DNA from 4 places in the Mesorhizobium sp. M0938 genome. Region 2 is predicted to be linked to each of the others. Evidence: riboswitches for the same ligand, from Rfam matches in the RefSeq annotation. Region 2 holds a riboswitch; each other region holds the start of a gene.
What was found. Region 2 has a riboswitch for thiamine pyrophosphate ahead of thiB (thiamine ABC transporter substrate binding subunit). Riboswitches for the same ligand answer to the same signal wherever they lie in the genome.

Region 1 (5,199 bases), on a different contig from region 2:
ATGGCTGACTGGGCAAGACCCGTCGAGGGCACACCCATGGGAGAAGTATCGTTCATGCAATCATCCGGCAGTCACAGAATGAACGCCAATTTCGGCGTGATGGCTGCGTTGTCAATCCTCTTCAGGCGCACGACCTTACCGTCCGGCTTATCCTCATGCGAGAGGCCCCGACCGCGCAGGGTGACCTAACCCTCGAGGGTTACGAGCCAGTCAGATCAATGTCGGAGAGGCCTATACTCGTCTTGGGGCTTCTCACTCGATCACGGCGCAGGCCTGACGATTTCCGGCATCACCGGCAGGCTGGCTTTTATAGTCGTCCTGTCCGCCATGGATCATCAATGCCTTGCCTCGTATCGCCGTTTCTCCACCATCCAACTTGACCATGCTGTTGAAAGCCTGCGCCCGCAAAACGCCGTCGGCGCCGACCCGCTGGTTTGGCATATCGCCTGCGTGCGGGCCTTTTTCAGTGAGATACCCATGTTCGGCATTGGTCGGATTGAAGTGCCCGCCTGCCGACTCATGGCCGGCCTGATGGTCGCACTTTCCGGTTTCATGAACATGGAACGCCACCCATTCACCCGCCGGCAGTCCTGTTACCTCCAACTCTATCAGCACACCCTTGGCCGTCTCGGTCAACGTGGCCGTTCCGTTCTTCTCGCCAGCCATGTTGACGAATTCGGCTTTCGCGGTCGCGGTGTCCTGAGCCGCTGCAGGCATCGCAACCGCCAGAGCCAATCCTGTTGTCGCAAGCAATTTGTTCATAGACTCGGCCTCTGGTTGTCCAAGCGAGCCAAACAACAAAGGGGACTCTTCGTTCCATTTTGGAAGTGAGTTTTTGTCTCCGTCACGGCCGCCGGAGAAACGAAGACAGTGCGTGGAACTCGATAGTCTGCGCGTCATGGGAACTGGAACCTCACGACATTTACACCAATTCGAAAAGCTCCGCGGTTTGCCAGCCTGCCAGCAGTATGATGACACCTCCAACGAGTCTGAGGAGCGTCTTTTCAGCGATCGACTTCACCATCAATCCGGCCATCGGCGCTGCGATCACGCCGCCAAGAACCAAGCCGGCAACGGCGACCAGATTTTCGGTCAGCTCTCCTGCCTCTTCCCAATGGCCCGTCAGCAACGCAAACAAGAAGGTCAGAGACACTGAGAGCGTGATGAGGAACTCGCTGGCATTTACCGTACCAATAACGTAGCGGGGCGTTCCGCCAAAACCGAGAAGGCCCGTCGTTACGATGGGTCCCCATCCGCCACCGCCTGCGGCATCCAGAAAGCCACCACCAAGTCCAAGAGGAGGCACCGCGCCTGCAGGGACCGGGTTACTGGGAATCCGCCGGAATGAACGGAACAGGAGCCAAGCTCCGACAAGCGCAAGATATGTGGTCACATACGGCTTCATGACGGCTCCCTCGAACGAGGTGAGCACAAAAGCGCCGAGAACGCCGCCGAGCACGCCAAATGGCATCAGCCGCCAGAAGAGCTTCCAGTCAATGTTACGGTGATAGAGATGAGCCGAACCTGAGGCTGCGGTGGTAAACAACTCAGCCGCGTGAACTGACGCCGAAGCGTGCGCAGGAGACACGCCAAACCCCAGTAGTGTCGTCGAGGAAACCACCCCATAGGCCATGCCGAGAGCCCCGTCTACAGCTTGGGCTACAAACCCCACGATCGCAAAAAGAATGAATTCTTGCATTTGGCTCTCCGAGGCGCGGGTCGCGATTGGCGATAGAGAAACCCGTTGCCTACAACGTATGCAATTATATCTTCACGCTTCCACCATTCATCAAACGCGCGGCATCAATAATGGTGGCGACGAACGGAAAACATCCGCTCGACCGACGCCTTTTCCCAAATCTCGACAGGATGCCGGCTTTTCTGTTTTGCTCAAATGTCCCTGACGGTACCTCAAACTCTCACCCTGAGGTTTCACGCTGGACGCAGACTTGCAGCCCCACGCTTTATCTGTTTAATTGCCGCCATCCACAGGGGTGCTCCGTATCGTCGGGGCTGAGAGATGGGCTGCAAGCCCGTAAACCCTAGAGCTGATCTGGATAATACCAGCGGAGCGAGGCGGGCGATGTTTTCTGGCGCACAGATCTTTCTTTTTCCGATGTCCGGCGATTTCGTCGGCCCGCTCGAGGGCCATGTCACGATCGCGGTCTCGGCCAACAGCCCGACCCCGCGCTGATATCTCGCGCCGGAGGTCCCGCATGTCCCAGCCCTTCCGCGCCGCACCGCGAATCGCGGTCTTGTTCGCCAAGATTGGACCGGCCTTGCTGTCGGTCGGCATGCTGGTCTTGGCTTGGGAGCTCTATGCGCGTATCTCGGGCATCTCGCCCACCACTTTGCCGACACCCTCACGTGTCCTCGCCCAGGTCATCCAGCAGCGCCAGGCGCTATTCGACAACACCATACCGACGATCAGCGCCACATTAGCGGGTTTCGCCTGCTCGCTGGCCGTTGCCTTCATCCTTTCGGTGCTGATCGATTTCTTCAAGCCGCTGCGCCGCGCCCTGTTCCCGGTGTTCATCATCAGCCAGACCCTGCCGCTGGTGGCGATCGCCCCGCTGGTCGTTCTCTGGTTCGGCTTTGGGCTGATGCCGAAGATCATGCTGGTCGCGCTCGTGACTTTCTTCCCCATGCTGGTCGCGCTGGTGCAAGGTTATGAATCGACCGATCGGGATATCTCGGCGCTTCTGAGTTCGATGGGCGCTTCGCGCATGCGCATTTTCCTGCTGGCCCGCCTGCCCTCCTCGCTGCCCTATTTCTTCGCCGGACTGCGCATCTCGATCACCTATGCAGTGGTGGGCGCCATCTTCGCGGAATATGCCGGGGCGGCCAAAGGGCTCGGCATCTACATGCTCAACGCCAAGAACAATTTCCGGCCCGATCTCGTGCTCGCGGCTGTGCTGGTCAGCGCCTTGCTCACGCTGGCCCTGTTTGCCGCGACTGTGCTGATCCAGCGCGCCGCCATGCCATGGGAGCGGCTCGATACCGCACGAAAACCATGAGCAGGCGGCTGGAACTGCGCCAAGTCAGCAAGAGTCTTGGCGATATCGACGTGCTTGCCGGCATCACCCTGCATGTCGAGGCGGGCGAATTCGTTTCAATCCTTGGGCCCTCCGGAGCTGGTAAATCCACGATCTTCAGGTTGCTGACGGGCGATCTCGACGGCTACGGCGGCGATGTCGGGTTCGACGGCCGACCACTTGCCGAAGCGCGACGACCGTTTGCCTTCATGCCGCAGCGCGATGCCCTGATGCCTTGGCGCACGGTTATCGACAACACCGCGCTCGGACTTGAAGTGCAGGGCATGTCCCGCAAGGCGGCCCGCGGCAAAGTAGCACCGCTCTTCGGAGAATTCGGCCTTGCGGGCTTCGAGCATAAGTATCCCGCACAGCTCTCGGGTGGAATGCGCCAGCGCGCCGCGCTGTTGCGTACCGTCGTGCAGGACCGCGCCATGCTGTTGCTCGACGAACCGTTCGGCGCACTCGACGCCCTCACGCGCACCGGCATGCAGCGCTGGCTTCAGACGATGTGGGACCGGCACCGCTGGACCGTCCTGCTGATCACCCACGATGTCCGCGAGGCGGTCTTCCTGTCCGATCGCATTTATGTGCTGAGCCGCCGCCCTGCCCGCGTGCTGCGTGAAATCGCCATACCTCTTCCGCACCCGCGCAAGGATCTTGCCTCGCCGGAAGCCAGCGCCATCGAAGCCGACATCCTCGATACTCTTCTCGATCAACAGCCCGATCAAAGGACATGACCATGCTTTCCAGACGCCTCTTCATTGCTGCCGCATTGATCGCCGGGCTCGGACCCGTCACGTCGGTCTGCGCCCAGCAGACTGTCACCGTCGCGCTAGACTGGACGCCGAACACAAACCATGTCGGGCTCTATGTCGCCCAGGCGAAAGGCTTCTACACCGAGGCCGGGCTCGACTTGCAGATCCTGCCCTACACCGACACAGCGGCCGGTACGCTGATCGCCAACCACGTCGCCGATTTCGGTATACTGGGATCCATAGGATTGTTCACCCAACGCACGGCCGGCGCCGACCTCGTCGCCACCTACGCCATCATGCAGACAGAAACCGGCAGGCTAGTGTTCAATGCCGACCGCGCCGATATACGCTCCCCCAAGGACCTGGACGGCTTGACCTATGGCGGTTTCGGCAGCGCCTGGGAGAACGCGCTGATCGGCACCATCATCCGCCACGACGGCGGCGACGGCAAATTCGAAACGGTGACGCTGGGCACCTCCGCCTATGAGGCCTTGGCCAATGGCGCAGTCGATTTTACGCTCGAAGTCTATACTTGGGAGGGGATCAAAGCGGAACTTGACGGCAAGGCCCAGCGCGCCTTCCGCTACGCGGATTTCGGCGTGCCTGACCAACACACCAATTTCATTGGCTCGAGCCGAGCCTATCTCGAAAAGAACAAGGACACGGCAACCGCGTTCATCGCCGCGACCAGGCGCGGCTACGCCTTCGCCGTCGAACATCCGCAAGAAGCGGCTGATATGCTGATCGCAGCGAACAGCGACGTGCTGACCAACCGTCCGTTGATCGAGGCATCACTGAAGGCGCTGGTCGACGGCCACTACCTGCAAAGCCCCACCGGCGCGATCGGCACGATCGATCCCGCAAAGATGGAGGCTATCGGCGACTACCTATTCAAGGCCGGAATCCTGCGCGACGGCGATGGAAACCCGGTCGGCGAACGACCCGATTTCGCAGTCTATTACAGCAACGCCTACCTGGCCGACGAAAAATGAGCCCGCCGCGGCGCATGCATCTCAATGCCGTGATTTTTGGCCTCGGTAGTCACGAGGCCGGTTGGCGCATGCCCGAAAGCGACCCGCTTGCCTCGACCAGCCTCGATTATTGGGTAGATATCGCCCGTCGCGCCGAGGCTGCCGGTTTCGACGCCCTGTTCCTCGGCGACGTGCTGGCCCTGCAGAGCGGCGCTGATCGGCATCTTTCCGACGCCATGGATCCCCTGGTCATTCTGTCAGCGCTCGCCGCCGTCAGCAGCAGGATCGGACTGATCGGAACTGCATCGACCAGCTTCGATCACCCGTTCCACCTGGCTCGGCGCTTTGCCTCTCTCGACCACATCAGCAAAGGCCGTGCGGGCTGGAATATCGTCACCTCGTCCAACGTGCTCGAGGCCCGTAATTTCGGACTGGACG
Region 2 (5,199 bases):
CGCCGACATCGGCGCCACCGATCAGCACGCGACCCGATCGCGGTGTTTCGAAGCCGGCCACCAGATTGAGCAGCGTCGATTTTCCCGAGCCGCTCGGCCCCATGATCGCGGTGATCTTCGAGGCGGCGAATTCGACATCGAACAAAAACGGCGCTTCACTATGGCTGAACGAGACCTTTTCCAGCCGCACAGCCGTACCGTTTTCCGTGCTGTTGAGCGTCATGTCTTTTCTCCCCGCCCCAGCCGATCCGCGGCCAGGACAAGCGCGAGACAGACCAGGCCGAGCAGCAACGCCAAGCCCGCGGCGTCCATCGTACGGTAACTGCCCATGCGCGCCAGCAAGAGATAGGGCAGCGTCTGCAGGGCGTCGCTGCCGAACAGCGCAATGACGCCGAGATCGCCGAGCGACAAGGCCATGGCAAAGGCGAAGCCGGTGGCGAGCGGCCGCCGCAACGACGGCCAGTCGATAAGCCAAAACCGGCTCCAGCCCGAAATGCCAAGCAGCAGACAGAGCCGTTCGTGGCGTTCGCTCGCCGCATCATAGCCGGGGCGAATAGCGCGGATGGCAAACGGCATCGCCATCACCGCATTGACGGTGACGACCATGACAGGGGCGATGGCAAAGACATCGCTGACGGTACGCAAGAGCAGGAACCAGCCGGCGCCGATGACGATGGGCGGCACGACGAGGACGAAGCCGGCGCCGGTATCGGTGGCATGTTCGAGCAGCGTCTTGGCACCGGCGCTGCGCTTCAAGTCCAGCGCCCTTCGCGCCATTACGAGCGACAGTGACAGGGCGACGGAAAGCAGCGCCGCCAGCAAGGCGAGCACGGCGCTGGTCAGCGCCGCTTGCCGCACCGCGCTTTCGCCCGCCAGCCGGCCGAGATCGGCGCCAAGGCCCGACATCACCGTGGCCGCCATCGGCCCGGCGACGAACAGCAACGCCAGAACGATCAATGTTGTGTTCAGCACGGTCTCGGGAAGGCCGGCCGAAAGATACCGGCGCTGCGCCACCGGCAGGTTGGCATCGCCGACGGTGTTGGCGCCAAGCCTCATCAGTGCCAGCACCACGACGAAGGTCAACGCGATCTGCAGCAGCGTCAGCGTGACGGCGCGGGCGGGATCGAAATCGAAACGCAGCGCCTGGTAGATGGCGACCTCCAGTGTCGTCGCGCGCGGCCCGCCGCCCAGCGTGAGCACGATGGTGAAGGATGTGATGCAAAGCATGAAAACAAGCCCGGCGACCCCCGGCAGTGCCGCGCGCAGCGTCGGCCATTCGATCAGCCGGAAGGCGGGTCTGGCGCCCATGCCGAGCTGGCTCGCCAGTCGCCACTGGTCGACCGGCACGGTACTCAGCGCCTCAAGGAACAGCCGCGTGGCCAGCGGCAGGTTGAAGAAGACATGGGCAACGAGGATGCCGGACAGGCCGTAGATGCCCGGCCAGCCCTGACCGCCAATCGCGCTGAGCACACCGGCGAAATAGCCGGCACGGCCATAGAGGGCCAGAATGCCGAGCGCTGCGACGATGGCCGGCAGCGCCAGCGGCACTGCGAAGAGCTGCAGGATGAAGCCGCGGCCGAAGAACCGCGGATGCCTCGACAGCGCCCGCGCAACGAACAACGCCGGCACGACGGAGAACAGCGTCGAGAGAAGCGCCTGCCACAGGGTGAAACGGGCGATGCGGAAGAGGTAGGAATCAAAGGCCGACGCGGCGCCGGACAGGTCGCGCGCGCCCTCGACGATGAGACCGGCAAACGCACCGCCGATCAGCAATGCGATAGCGGCGAGCGCAAGAATGCCGGCGGTGATGCGGGAATCCGATGATGGCGCGCGTTGCACGCTAGACCACCAGATTCGAGATTCTTAGCGAGGATTGCGTTCCTTCGCGCCCCCCTCTGTCCTGCCCTCTTTGCCACCACTTGGCATCTCCCCCACGAGGGGGGAGATTGGCAGGTTCAGCGCTCCGCTCATTCCGGCAATGTCGGAGATTGGCGAAAGCCGGCATGACGGCCGATCTCCCCCCTTGTGGGGGAGATGTCCGGCAGGACAGAGGGGGGCGCCGTAGAGTGATCATCGTCAATCAGAAGCTACTTGCTCATCACCGACAGCCATTCGTCGACCCAGGCCTTGCGGTTGGCGGCGACCTCTTCGGGGCTGAACAGCAAGGTCTTGGTGGGCTTGACCAATTTGTCGAAAGCCGGGTTGAGTGGCTTGTCGGTTTTCCCGGCCGGGAACATCCAGTTCGTCTCGGGGATGACGTTCTGGAATTTCGGCCCGGTCATGAAGGTCAGGAACTTTTGCGCCAGCGGGTTCTTCGCGCCTGACGTGGTGATGCCGGCGACCTCGATCTGCAGATATTCGCCCTCCTCGAAGGAGGCCGCCTGATAGCGTTCGGTGTTCTCGGCGACCATGTGATAGGCCGGCGACGTGGTGTAGGACAGCACCATCGGCGCCTCGCCCTTAGTGAATAGGCCATAGGCCTCGCTCCAGCCCGGCGTCACGGTGAGCACCTTTGCCCTGAGCTTGGCCCAGGCTTCCGGCGCCTTGTCGCCATAGACCGACCTCACCCATAACAGCAGGCCGAGACCTGGCGTTGAGGTGCGCGGATCCTGGATGACTATCTTCTCATCGGCATTGCCCTCGACCAATTCCTTCAGGCTTTTCGGCGGGGTCTTCAGCTTTTCGGTGTCGTAGACGACGGCGAAATAGCCATAGTCGAACGGCACGAAAATATCGTCGCTCCAGCCCCCCGGCACTTTGACGTCCGACACCGGGCCATGCGGCGAAAACAGGCCGGTGGCCTTGGCTTCCACCGTCAGATTGGTATCGAGGCCGAGCACGATGTCGGCCTTGGTCGCGGCCCCTTCCAGTCTGACGCGGTTGAGCAGCGCGACGCCGTCGGCGACCGCGACGAATTCGAGAGAACAGCCGCATTCCGCCTCGAACGCCTTCTTCACCGCGGGGCCTGGACCCCACTCGGCGGTGAAGCTCTCATAGGTATAGACGGTGAGTTTCTCCTGCGCGGATGCCGGCCCGGTGCCGCCCAGAATGGATGCCGCAAGCAGCATTGCCGAAACAAGAGAGTATAACAGCGTGCGCATCGGCGCCTCCTTCGTTGGCATTGAAAGGAATTGAGGCGTCGGGTTGTCCGAAACGTCTAATCCCTCCGCCGGTACAAACCGGATCAGGTTCAGCGGGTTGGCATTGTTGCCTCTCAGCCGGTCCGCGAAGATCGCGTCCAGCACCCCGTTAGAGCGTTTCGACACATAGGCCCGGCCGAAGTGCTGCGCAAGCTGAAGTTTGCAGGGCATCCGGAGCACGGCCTTCCGTTTCGCAAGCAGGGCTGGTAAGGGCCACGCATATGAGCAAATTTACCATCCTGCTTGGCGGCGATCTTATCCGCACGCCGCTGCTCGACCGCCAGGTCGAAGGCTCCCGTGTCATCGCCGCCGACGCCGGCATCGGCCATGCTCGGACGCTGGGCCTGACGCCGGAACTCTGGGTCGGCGACTTTGATTCGGTGCCGGCGGATTTGCCGGACGATCTGGCCGCCGTACCCCGCCAGGTCTTTCCGGCAGAAAAGGACAAGACCGACGGCGAACTGGCTATCGCCGCCGCGCTCGAACGCGGCGCGACCAGCCTCGTGCTCGCCGGCGCGTTCGGCGGCAAGCGCACCGACCACGCCTTCCTGCACCTCGCGCTCAGCATCCGACTGGCCGAGGCAGGCATAGAGGTGCTTTTGACTAGCGGCGCACAGGAAGGCATCCCCTTGCTTCCCGGAAAGACCGGCTTCGATTACACCGACGGCACGCTGTTTTCGATCCTCGGCTTCTCCGACCTTTCCGGCCTGACCGTTACCGGCGCCAAATGGCCGCTGAACCATGTCGAAGTGGCGTTCGGCTCGTCGTTGACCATTTCCAACGAAGTCAAGGGCCGGCTCGAAATCGCGCTGGGCAGCGGCCGCGCGCTGTTGCTCGCCCATCCTTTTCCCCTACCTGAAAGCTGACATGGCGCCGCCACTTCTCAATCTCGACGGGATAAAACTGACCTTCGGTGGCACACCGCTGCTCGACGGGGCGGAGCTGACGGCGTCGGCGGGCGACAAGATCGCTTTGGTCGGCCGCAACGGTTCGGGCAAGTCGACATTGCTGAAGATCGCTGCGGGATTGATCGAGCCGCAGGATGGCGAGGTGTTCCGCCAGCCTTCGGCGACAGTGCGCTACCTGCCGCAAATGCCCGACATGGACGGTTTCGCCAGCGTCCGCGCCTATGTCGAGGCGGGGCTCGGACCCGCTGACGATCCTTACCGTGCCACCTACTTGATGGAGCACCTTGGCCTGTCCGGCGAGGAACGGCCGGGCGATCTGTCTGGCGGCGAGGCGCGGCGCGCCGCCCTTGCCCGTGTCATGGCGCCGGAGCCCGACATTCTTCTCCTCGATGAGCCGACCAACCATCTTGACCTCCAGGTTATCGAATGGCTGGAGGAGGAGCTTGCCCGCACCTCTTCGGCGCTGATTGTCATCTCGCACGACCGTCGCTTCCTCGAGCGCGTATCGCGCGCCACCATCTGGCTCGACCGCGGCCAGACCCGCCGGCTGGACAAGGGCTTTGGCCATTTCGAGGAATGGCGTGACACCGTGCTGGAAGAGGAAGAGCGCGAGCAGCACAAGCTCGGCCGCCAGATCGTGCGCGAAGAGCACTGGCTGCGCTATGGTGTGACGGCAAGGCGCAAGCGCAACATGCGCCGGCTCGGCGAGTTGCAGACCATGCGCCAGCGCTTTCGCGGCCATCGCGGCGCCGAGGGCGCGGCGACCATGGTGGCAAGCGACGCCGCCGAATCCGGCAAGCTGGTCATCGAGGCCAAGAACATCGAGAAAAGTTTTGGCGACCTCACCGTGGTGAAGGGCTTCTCGACCCGCATCCAGCGCGGCGACCGTGTCGGCTTGGTCGGGCCGAACGGCGCCGGCAAGACGACGCTCTTGAAGATGCTGACCGGTGAATTGAAGCCGGACTTAGGCATGGTGCGGCTCGGCACCAATCTTGAGATCGCCACGCTCGACCAGAAGCGCGAGGCGGTCGATCCGGCCGAAACGCTGGCGCAATACCTCACCGACGGGCGCGGCGAGAACCTTGTCATCAATGGCGAGCAGCGCCACGTCGTCTCCTATATGAAGGATTTCCTGTTCAAACCGGAACAGG
Region 3 (5,199 bases), on a different contig from region 2:
ATGTTCGGCTCCGACCATTACGGCATCAAGCCCGACCTGATCACCATCGCCAAGGGCCTGACCTCGGCCTATGCGCCGCTGTCGGGCGTCATCGTCGCGGACAAGGTCTGGCAAGTGCTGGTGCAGGGCTCCGACAAGCTCGGCTCGCTCGGCCACGGCTGGACCTATTCGGCGCACCCAATCTGCGTTGCCGCCGGTGTCGCCAACCTGGAACTGATCGACGAGATGGACCTGGTGACCAACGCCGGCGAGACCGGCGCCTATTTCCTTGCCGAACTGGCGAAAGCCGTCGGCGGCCACAAAAACGTCGGCGAGGTACGCGGCGACGGCATGCTGGCGGCAATCGAGTTCGTTGCCGACAAGGACGACCGCGTGTTCTTCGACGCCTCGCAGAAGATCGGGCCGCAGGTCGCGACCGCTCTTGCGGCAAGCGGCGTCATCGGTCGCGCCATGCCGCAGGGCGACATTCTGGGCTTCGCGCCGCCGCTCTGCCTGACGCGCGAAGAGGCCGACATCGTCGTCTCCAAGACGGCCGATGCGGTGAAAAGCGTGTTTGCGGCTCTTTAGTCACTGTCGATCGGCGCTGCCCTCATCCGCCCGCCGGCACCTTCTCCCTGAAGAACGGGGAGAAGATAAGGGTGAGGGGCAGCGCGAACTTGCATTGTCTGGAGACCGCCGTTTGCAGGCCGGCTGATATCGACACCTACCGAGGGCTCGGGCTGTTCGCCGACACGGTGAGATCGAGCGCGACATGGCCCTGCGGCGCGCCGAAGCGAAGGAAGGCCTCCGACAACGTCGCGAACACCGGCCCGGCATCGCCCCTCAGCTTCGTGCAGAAATTCTTCGACCTGTCGAAGACGCCCGAAGTCTTGAGAAATTCGATGCAGCCGTAGATCTCGTCCATGTGATGGCCCTCGCCGAGCGGATAGAGCGAGAACTGTGCGGCGACCTCTTGTCCGAGTTTTTTCGCACTGTCGACATGCGCCCGCGCCGCGTCGATGCGCTCGGCCAGGGACAGTTTATGGCTGCTGCCGGAAATCGGCGTGCAGATCGGATCGTCGGGCTCGCCCGGACAGCCACGCGACACCGCTGCCGACAACACGCAGTGCACGCCGCTCGCCGCTGCCGATGCGAACAGATCGCGCATGGCCGGGAAAAGCTGTTCCGGCGGACCGACGATCAGCGTCGAAATGTCGTCGGTTTCGATGCGGAAATTCGGGCGATAGGGATCCATCGCCGAAAGCGCCCCAAGGATGACGCCGACGAAATCGTCGCACATCGGATAGAGGGAAATCTGTGCACCTGAAAACATTGTCGCCTCGCTCCGCTGGCATTACCCAGATCAGCTTGAGGGACCGAAGGCTTGACGCCCACCATCTCAGCCCCGGCAATACGGAGCGCCCCTGTCGATATCGGTGGACGTAGCACCGGCGCAAAGGATGTTCAAGTATGATCCAGTGCCAATCGCAACGCCAATTCAGCCTCTGCCTTCGGGTGGCCTGTTCAGCCCTGTGACCCGACCTGTTCGGCGGCGGCTTCGAGCGATCTTTCGAATGCGTCGACCATCTGATCGACCTGAGGCTCGGTGATGATCAGCGGCGGGCAGAAGGCCAGCGCGTCGCCCATGTTGCGCGAGATGACGCCGTTCTGCTGCAGGAAGCCATTGACGAGCCCGCCCAGCGCGCCGGCGGTCTCCCACGGGGTCTTGTTCGCCTTGTCGCCGACCAGTTCGACTGCCGCGATCAGGCCGACACCGCGTACCTCGCCGACAAGCGGGTGCGAAGCGAGGTTGCGCAACCGTTTCTGCATATGCGCGCCGACCGTGCGCGCATTGCCGACAAGATCGCGCTCCTCGATCAGCTTCAGGTTCTCGAACGCGACCGCCGCCGCGACGGGATGGCCGCCGCCGGTGAAGCCGTGCCCGAAGGTGCCGATGCGATTGCTTTCGTCGGCAATCGGCTCAAAAACCTTTTCGTTGATCAGCAGGGCCGAGATCGGCAGGTACGACGAAGAAATCTGCTTCGACAGCACCATGATGTCGGGCCTGATGCCGAAGGTCTGCGAGCCGAACATCTCGCCGGTTCGGCCAAAGCCACAGATGACTTCGTCGGCGACGAGCAGGATGTCGTATTTCGACAGTACCGCCTGGATCTTCTCCCAATAGCCGGCCGGCGGAACGATGACGCCGCCGGCGCCCATGATCGGTTCGCCGAAGAAGGCGGCAATGGTTTGCGGTCCCTCGGCCAGGATCAGCCTTTCCAGATCGTCGGCAAGCCGGCTTGAAAACTGCTCTTCGCTCTCGCCCGGCAGCGCCTCGCGCCAGTGGTGCGGCGTCGAGGTGTGCAGCACATTGGCGATCGGCAGGTCGAAGGATATGTGGTTGTTGGGCAGGCCGGTCAGGCTCGCTGAAGCAATGGTGACGCCGTGATAGCCGCGATTGCGGCTGATGATCTTCTTGCGCGCCGGCTGGCCGAGCGCGTTCGACCGGTACCAGATCATCTTCATGGCCGTATCGTTGGCCTCGGAACCGGAATTGGTGAAATATGCCTTGCTCATCGGCACCGGCGCCATCTGCACCAGCTTCTCGGCGAGATCGATCAGCGGCGAATGCGATTTGGAGCCGAAGTCGTGATAGTAAGGCAGCTTGGACATCTGGCGCATCGCCGCATCGACCAGCCGCTTCTCCGAAAAGCCGACCGCGACGCTCCAAAGCCCGGCCATCGCCTCGATATAGCGGTTGCCGGCGAGATCCTCGACATAGATGCCGTCGCCCTTCTCGATGACGAGCGGCCCTGCCTCCTCATGCTTGCGGGCATTGGTGTAGCCGTGCATGTGGTAGCTGATGTCGCGAGCTTCGGGAGAATTCGGTCGAGCGTCCATGATGCCTCCTGTCCTGCATGCCGGGACGTAGGTCCGGAGCATCGGCAGGTATGCCCCTCTTGCATTATGCTGTTTGATGCAGCTGTTTCTTGTAGGGGTGTCAAGCCCTTTCCAAGGATTGCCGGATCGACGCAGACATGCAGAATTTCAGCTTCGAAGCCGCAGAACGCGAGAACCTGCGCGAAGCCGTCCACGCGCGTCGCCGGCACATGGCCACCGAACGGCTTATCAGGCATAACAACAAGGCTGAGGTGGCCTGATCATGGACCATGTCGACTGCATCGTCGCCGGCGCCGGCGTCGTTGGCCTGGCGATCGCGCGAGAGATGGCGCAGCGCGGCTTGGACACCCTGATCCTCGAGGCTGCGAACGCGATCGGCACCGGAACGAGCTCGCGCAATTCCGAGGTCATCCATGCCGGCATCTACTATCCTGCAGGGTCGCTGAAGGCCAAGCTCTGCGTGGCAGGCCGGGAAAAGCTCTACCGTTATTGCGAGGAGCGGGCGGTCCCGCATGCGCGCTGCGGCAAGCTCATTGTCGCCACGGATGCCGAACAGGAGCCGGTGCTCGCTTCCATCCTGGCCAACGCCTCTGCTTGCGGCGCGGGCGACCTGGTGCCCTTGACCGCCGCCGAGGTGCGCAGGCTGGAGCCCAAGCTGCGATGCACTGCGGCCCTGCTGTCTCCCGCCACCGGCATCATCGACAGCCACGCCCTGATGCTGGCGCTGCTGGGCGACGCCGAAGAGCACGGGGCGGCGCTCAGCCTCAACACCCGCATCGTCTCCGGCCATGTCGAGGGTGGGCGCATCGTGCTCGACACGGTCGACAGCACCAGCGGCGAGCGCTTTGAAATCGCCACCGCGCGCTTCGTCAACGCCGCCGGGCTTGGCGCCACAGCACTTGCCGGCTCGCTTGACGGGCTCGACCCGCAATTCGTGCCAGAACTTCGCTATGCCAAGGGCAATTACTTTTCGGTCGGCGGCCGGGCGCCGTTCTCGCGGCTTGTCTATCCCGTACCCGAGCCTGGCGGCCTCGGCGTCCATCTGACGCTCGATCTCGATGGCATCGCCCGCTTCGGGCCGGACGTCGAATGGACGGATCAACTCGACTATCGCGTCGATCCAACGCGTGGCGAGCGCTTCTACGACGAGATCCGCAAATACTGGCCGGACCTTGCCGATGGCAGCCTGCAGCCCGCCTATAGCGGCATCCGGCCGAAGCTTTCGGGTCCCGGCCAAGCCAATGCCGACTTCGTCATCCAGGACGCGACGGTGCACGGCGTCAGGAGCCTGATCAATTTGTTCGGCATCGAGAGCCCCGGCCTGACCTCAAGCCTGGCGATCGCCGACCACGTCGCGCAGCGCTTCGCGCCGACGGCAAGCTAGCCGACGCGAGACCGAGCGAGCGCGCCCGCTGCTAAAGCGTAGTCAAAAACGCCCGTAAGCCATCCGTAAGCCGGGGTCGCACAACCTTGGTCCGTCGATCATAGCCGATTGCCGGAAGCTTCGAGCTCCCCGGAACCGTCGGCTCCATGACGGAGGAGGATCCGATGCGACTTGACAACGATCACGCGCCATTCCGCCGGGATGACGCGCTATCCGAATGGCGCACTGCCTCGGCGCTCGCCGATCTCTTGTCCTTCGAACCGTCGAGTCTTGACGGAAAACCGAAGGCTACGGGTTCTGGCCGGACCGCGGAGGCGCCTTCACGATTTGCGGCGGCGATCCGGGCGCGTATGGCCGGTCCTGGCGGCTACTACAATCTTGGCAATGCACTCGGGCTGGCGATGGGCGTTGCGATCCAGCTCGCCGCCCCTCAGGGATCCGGCATGCGCGGCGTCGCCGCGCTGTTCGACTATTTCGCCGGCAGCAGCAGTGCGGTGGCGCTGACGCTGGCGACGCTGGTCTTCTTCTGCAGCGGCGAAGTCTATCATCGCGCGTGGGCCGGGCGCGATGTCCCCGATCCCACGCTTAACCGCTTCGCCGATCTCCTGTCGGGAATTGGCGCGATCGGGCTTGGCACGGCGCTGTTCCTGCTGGGCCAGCCGGTGCTGGCGGCGACCGCCGGATTGCTGCATGCACTGGGCAAGTTCGGCAGCGCCGCCTTCGGGTCCGGCGTGCCCGGGTGGCCGACTGCGTGGCCCGATCCGTTCCGCAGCGCGGTGCTGGCCAGCCGCCTGCCGGCGATGCTTGCGGCGGCGCTGTCGATAGGCGCCGCCTTACCTGAGGTGCGGTTGGGCGATTCCCCTGCCCTTATTGCCGAGCCGCTGACATTGCTTGCCTGCTACCTGCTGTGGGCAAGGGCCGACCTTCTCCTGTTT
Region 4 (5,199 bases), on a different contig from region 2:
GTGACATGGCGGACGAATTTGGCGCAATGACGTTTCTGGATGAAGTTCATGCATCGGGAATGTACGGTCCGAAAGGCGCCGGCATTGCCGCGGAACTTGGCATCATGGATCGTCCAACCATCATCGAAGGGACGCTAGGTAAGGCGTTCGGCTCGATGGGGGGTTATGTGACCGGACCTGCCTCCATTGTTGACAGCATACGAAGCTTCTCGATCGGTTTCATTTTCACCACGGCGCTTGCGCCAGCGCTGGCGGCTGGTGCGCTGGCAGCGCTGCGCCATCTTCGCGATTCAGATTCAGAACGAATTGATCTGCACCGGAAAACGAAACTTTTAATCGGATTGCTGAAAGAGGCGGGCATCCCCGTCATGCCGACCCGAAGCCACATCATTCCTGTGCTTATTGGTGATCCATTCCGTTGCAAGGAAGCGTCCCGCCAGCTTCTGGATCAGCATGGAATATACGTTCAGCCAATTCTGGCGCCGAGTGTTCCGGTGGGAACCGAGCGGTTCAGGGTGACGGTTACGCCTGCCCATAGTACGACAGATATTCGGACGTTCGTCGATGCGCTCAGGCAGGTTCTGCTGCGGGACAATCTTGGCAAGGCTGCCTAATGTAAATGCTGGGAACGACAGGGCGCGCAGCCTCAGACCTGATTATATCAGCCGGGCTCGCCGAGGTGGAAGCGGCGGTCAGCGATCCGGTTCTGACGCCCGATCGCATCTTCGAATGTCATCGGAAAGCAGTTCCGTAACCCGCAATGACAGCTTTCGCGATCTTAAATGATGTGACTCCATGATTGAATGGGGCCGTTTGACGGCTCGCAGCTTACACATCGGGCCGGTTCCAGATTCAGGGCTCACCATGAGCCAGTATGACCAGAGCGCATGTTCTTGTGCTGCGAGTTTGATGTAGCTTGGCGTGCCCTACCCGAGGGGCAGGTCACGCCCAGGCCCACGGGATCACACACCAACCCCAGCTAACCTGGTTTGAACGGAGCAAGCCTCCGACGCCGCCCTAATCAAAAACGCTGCAACAGATCCTTCAAATCAATTTACAAGATTTTTACAACCGTCAGTCGTTGACAATGGTACGGCACCCCGAGTCTGAGGTCCGGCACGGCCACAAAAGTGACACCGGTACCCTCGGACCGCCGCCAGCACGCAACATCGGGATTAACAGCAATGGTAAGAAGAAGAGCGCTCATATTGGTCGAAGGCCATAGGGGTACTGGTCAGCTATACGTCCAAGCGGCTCAGTGTCTTGGTCTTCATCCAATTACTCTGACGGCTGATCCACCTCGGTACGACTATCTTTCGGCGGAAAACGTTGAGGCAATCCGTGTCGACACTGGCAATCTCGAAGCGTTGGTCCGCGAAAGTTCGCGGCTGCGTGCTACCCACGACATTGTTGGCATTACTGGCTTTGCCGGGGACCATGAATCGATCTATGCGACAGTTGGCAAGCTTTGCCGGCATTTCGATCTACCGGGACCGAACCCTGAATCGATTGAACGAAGCTGCGACAAATTCAAGCAACGCCAACTCCTCGCGCAGGCCGGCGTTCCAATACCGGCTTATCGGTTGGCAACGAATGCGGCGGAGGTAGAAAGCTCGGCTGCAGAGATCGGCCTGCCCGTGATTCTTAAGCCGGCAGTAGGCAGCGGCAGCATAGGTGTCCGATTGTGCCGCAGCCTCGAAGACGTAGCCGAACATACGACCTATCTATTGGGCGGAAAGCACATATGGCGGTCTACACCGAAAATACTCGTCGAAGAATTCGCACAGGGCCCGTTCTATAGCATTAATGTTATGGGGAATGAGGTCGTTGCGATTTGCGCCAATGACTTTGGTCCCCTCCCCCATTTCGTCATACGTGAGGTGACGTATCCGGCCCTGCTAACCGATCAGGAGCGTGAGCGCATCGCCGATGTTTCGCTGAGCTGTTTGCGGGCTCTCGGCCTTGGCTGGGGGCCAACTAACGTTGAACTCCGGTGCACGAAACGCGGCCCAGTTGTCATTGAAGTCAATCCGCGTCTTAGTGGCGCGCCCGACCCTCAACTGGTCCAGTTAGCTTACGGTGTCGACCTCGTCACCGAGCACATCAAGCTTGTCATTGGCGAGGAATGGGATCTGCGCAAAAAGCATTCGCATACTGCGGCCGCGCGATTCCTGCTTCCTGGTCAAGATGGCACCCTGGACTGGATTGGTGGCGACACTCAGGCAGCTGCTATATCAGGTGTGGCCGAGGTCAAATTGAATGTTGAACCCAAGACACCGATCGTCAGGAAGGGGGATTTCCGAGACTGGATTGGACATGTCATTGCCACTTCGCCCAGCCGTGCTGAAACCGAGGGCGCCCTTCAGCGAGCGGTCGACTTGATCGATTGGTCGATCACCCCTTTTCCGGCGACAATAGGAGGTGATCGAGAGCACGATGTTTGTGGGGCGTTCGGGCGGCCCACCAGTTCTGTTCCGATCAGGCATTGACGGCTTAAGATCCTTGAAACGCAGCAGTTCCGTCTACGTCAATGTCATTTGACGAGGCAAATGCAGCTTTGGCCACACCTGCCCTATCTGCCGCGGAACTTCTCCGCGACCCGTGGCGAGGCCATCGGCCCAATTTGGGCCCAATTTGATTGCCGCCCACCGCCGCCGCAGGACGAACATGCGCTTGACAAGACAACCCCGGCCCGTTCAACTTGAGGCATTCACCAGGGGAGTCCCGGCAAGGGGCTGAGATACTGCTGGCTTTCGCGGCGCAGTGACCCGTTGAACCTGATCCAGTTCATACTGGCGTAGGGACGGTGCAAGCGCTTTGCGGGAGTTCACGCCCGAAGTCCTGTTTCGGCAGGTCGACAGAAGCGTCTTTTCATCCTTCCGGCACAGAACTGGGTCTCCAATGCATGAGCAAAGGAGCCTCAAGATGAATGCCCTCACCCCCGCCGTGTCGACGGGACCACTGCCCGCCTCGCGGAAAATCCACAAGCCCGGCGTCCTCTACCCGCAGATCAGGGTGCCGATGCGCGAGATTTCCGTCCATCCCACGGCCGGCGAGCCGCCCGTCACCGTCTACGATCCGTCGGGCCCCTATACCGATCCGGCTGTCGAAACCAGCATCGAAAAAGGCCTGGCCCGGCTTCGCCACGAATGGATCTTGGCGCGCGGCGATGTCGAGGGCTGCGACGGCCGCCATGTCCGGCCGGAGGACAACGGATTCGCGACGGGCGAACGCCTGACGCCAGAATTTCCCATCCGCCACCGACCGCTCAGGGCCAAAGCAGGCAAGGCGGTGACGCAGCTTGCCTACGCGCGCGCCGGCATCATCACACCCGAAATGGAGTTCGTCGCCATCCGCGAGAACCTTGGTCGCGAGATCCTGCGCGGCAAGCTTGAGCGCGACGGCGAGGCTTTCGGCGCGACGCTGCCCGATTTCGTCACGCCCGAATTCGCCCGCGACGAGGTGGCGCGCGGACGGGCGATCATTCCCGCCAACATCAACCATCCCGAAAGCGAGCCGATGATCATCGGCCGTAATTTCCTGGTGAAGATCAACGCCAATATCGGTAACTCCGCCGTCACATCGTCGATGGCTGAAGAGGTCGAAAAGATGGTGTGGGCGATCCGCTGGGGCGCCGATACGGTGATGGACCTGTCGACCGGCCGCAACATCCACAACATCCGCGACTGGATCGTGCGCAACGCGCCGGTACCGATCGGCACGGTGCCGCTCTACCAGGCGCTCGAGAAGGTTGGCGGCATTGCCGAGGATCTGACCTGGGAGGTGTACCGCGACACGCTGATCGAACAGGCCGAGCAAGGCGTCGACTATTTCACCATCCACGCCGGCGTGCGGCTGCATTACATCCCGCTGACCGTCGACCGGGTCACGGGTATCGTCTCGCGCGGCGGCTCGATCATGGCCAAATGGTGCCTGCACCATCACCGGGAAAGCTTCCTCTACGAGCACTTCGCGGAGATCTGCGACATCGCCAGAGCCTACGACGTCTCCTTCTCGCTCGGCGACGGCCTTCGTCCGGGCTCGATCGCCGATGCCAACGACGCGGCGCAGTTCGCCGAGTTGGAAACGCTCGGCGAGCTGACGCAGATCGCCTGGGCGAAGGATTGCCAGGTGATGATCGAGGGGCCTGGCCACGTGCCGATGCACAAAATCAAGGCGAACATGGACAAGCAACTCGCCGTCTGCGGCGAGGCGCCGTTCTATACGCTTGGACCGCTGACGACCGACATCGCGCCGGGCTATGACCACATCACCTCAGGCATTGGCGCCGCGATGATCGGCTGGTTCGGCACCGCCATGCTCTGCTACGTCACGCCCAAGGAGCATCTCGGCCTTCCCGATCGCAACGACGTCAAGATCGGCGTGATCACCTACAAGATCGCCGCCCACGCCGCCGACCTGGCGAAGGGCCATCCGGCAGCGAAAGTCAGGGATGATGCGCTTTCCCGCGCGCGCTTCGAGTTCCGCTGGGAGGACCAGTTCAACCTGTCGCTCGATCCGGAAACGGCGCGGTCCTTCCACGACCAGACTTTGCCCAAGGAAGCGCACAAGGTGGCGCATTTCTGCTCGATGTGCGGACCGAAATTCTGCTCGATGCGTATCTCTCACGACATCCGTGCCGAGGCGCAGAAAGAGGGCATGGCGGCGATGGCGGCGAAATACCGCGAGGGCGGCGATCTCTACCTGCCGGCGGACGAGACCGGCGCACCGCTCATACCTCAGCCACGTGAGCCATCATGAAGGTCTTGGTCAAAGGGGCCGGCGTTGCCGGCCTCACCGTCGCCTTCGAGTTCGCCGCACGCGGCGCGGTGGTTACCGTTGCCGAGACAAGGCCTGCCCTTGGCGGCAATGCGTCGTGGTTCGCCGGTGGCATGTTGGCGCCGTGGTGCGAGCGTGAAAGCGCCGAGCAGCCGGTGCTGGATCTCGGACGCGACGCCGCCGACTGGTGGGACGCCGCAACGCCCGGCTTGGTAGCACGACGGGGAACGCTGGTCTTGGCCGCGCCGCGCGATGCGGGCGAGCTCGACCGGTTCGCCAGCCGCACGACGGGCTATCGGCGCGTCGAGGAAGATGAAATTGCCTTGCTGGAGCCCGACTTAGCCGGCCGCTTCCGCCGCGGATTGCTCTTCCCCGACGAGGCTCACCTCGACCCACGCCCGGCGATGGCGGCACTTCATG

Region 1: linked by a shared signal. The riboswitch ahead of NKH73_RS16145 (ABC transporter permease) and the one ahead of thiB (thiamine ABC transporter substrate binding subunit) in region 2 are both predicted to bind thiamine pyrophosphate.
Region 3: linked by a shared signal. The riboswitch ahead of NKH73_RS11605 (YkoF family thiamine/hydroxymethylpyrimidine-binding protein) and the one ahead of thiB (thiamine ABC transporter substrate binding subunit) in region 2 are both predicted to bind thiamine pyrophosphate.
Region 4: linked by a shared signal. The riboswitch ahead of thiC (phosphomethylpyrimidine synthase ThiC) and the one ahead of thiB (thiamine ABC transporter substrate binding subunit) in region 2 are both predicted to bind thiamine pyrophosphate.

What each region holds. Positions count from the first base shown of each region.
Region 1 is NZ_JAMYNS010000008.1:119,557-124,755, reverse strand. Features, by position in the region: gene NKH73_RS16160 (ATP-binding cassette domain-containing protein) at 1-56, opposite strand, end outside; gene NKH73_RS16155 (superoxide dismutase family protein) at 253-762, opposite strand; gene NKH73_RS16150 (sulfite exporter TauE/SafE family protein) at 923-1,699, opposite strand; TPP riboswitch at 1,981-2,093, shown strand; gene NKH73_RS16145 (ABC transporter permease) at 2,217-3,017, shown strand; gene NKH73_RS16140 (ABC transporter ATP-binding protein) at 3,014-3,772, shown strand; gene NKH73_RS16135 (ABC transporter substrate-binding protein) at 3,769-4,782, shown strand; gene NKH73_RS16130 (LLM class flavin-dependent oxidoreductase) at 4,779-5,199, shown strand, end outside.
Region 2 is NZ_JAMYNS010000002.1:169,114-174,312, forward strand. Features, by position in the region: gene thiQ (thiamine ABC transporter ATP-binding protein) at 1-223, opposite strand, end outside; gene thiP (thiamine/thiamine pyrophosphate ABC transporter permease) at 220-1,839, opposite strand; gene thiB (thiamine ABC transporter substrate binding subunit) at 2,088-3,101, opposite strand; TPP riboswitch at 3,145-3,259, opposite strand; gene NKH73_RS03510 (thiamine diphosphokinase) at 3,362-4,006, shown strand; gene NKH73_RS03515 (ABC-F family ATP-binding cassette domain-containing protein) at 4,008-5,199, shown strand, end outside.
Region 3 is NZ_JAMYNS010000005.1:351,470-356,668, reverse strand. Features, by position in the region: gene NKH73_RS11610 (aspartate aminotransferase family protein) at 1-567, shown strand, start outside; gene NKH73_RS11605 (YkoF family thiamine/hydroxymethylpyrimidine-binding protein) at 704-1,312, opposite strand; TPP riboswitch at 1,303-1,415, opposite strand; gene NKH73_RS11600 (aspartate aminotransferase family protein) at 1,504-2,880, opposite strand; gene NKH73_RS11595 (hypothetical protein) at 3,018-3,140, shown strand; gene NKH73_RS11590 (NAD(P)/FAD-dependent oxidoreductase) at 3,143-4,264, shown strand; gene NKH73_RS11585 (hypothetical protein) at 4,429-5,199, shown strand, end outside.
Region 4 is NZ_JAMYNS010000030.1:29,502-34,700, forward strand. Features, by position in the region: gene hemA (5-aminolevulinate synthase) at 1-614, shown strand, start outside; gene NKH73_RS30920 (ATP-grasp domain-containing protein) at 1,185-2,489, shown strand; TPP riboswitch at 2,706-2,822, shown strand; gene thiC (phosphomethylpyrimidine synthase ThiC) at 2,926-4,761, shown strand; gene thiO (glycine oxidase ThiO) at 4,758-5,199, shown strand, end outside.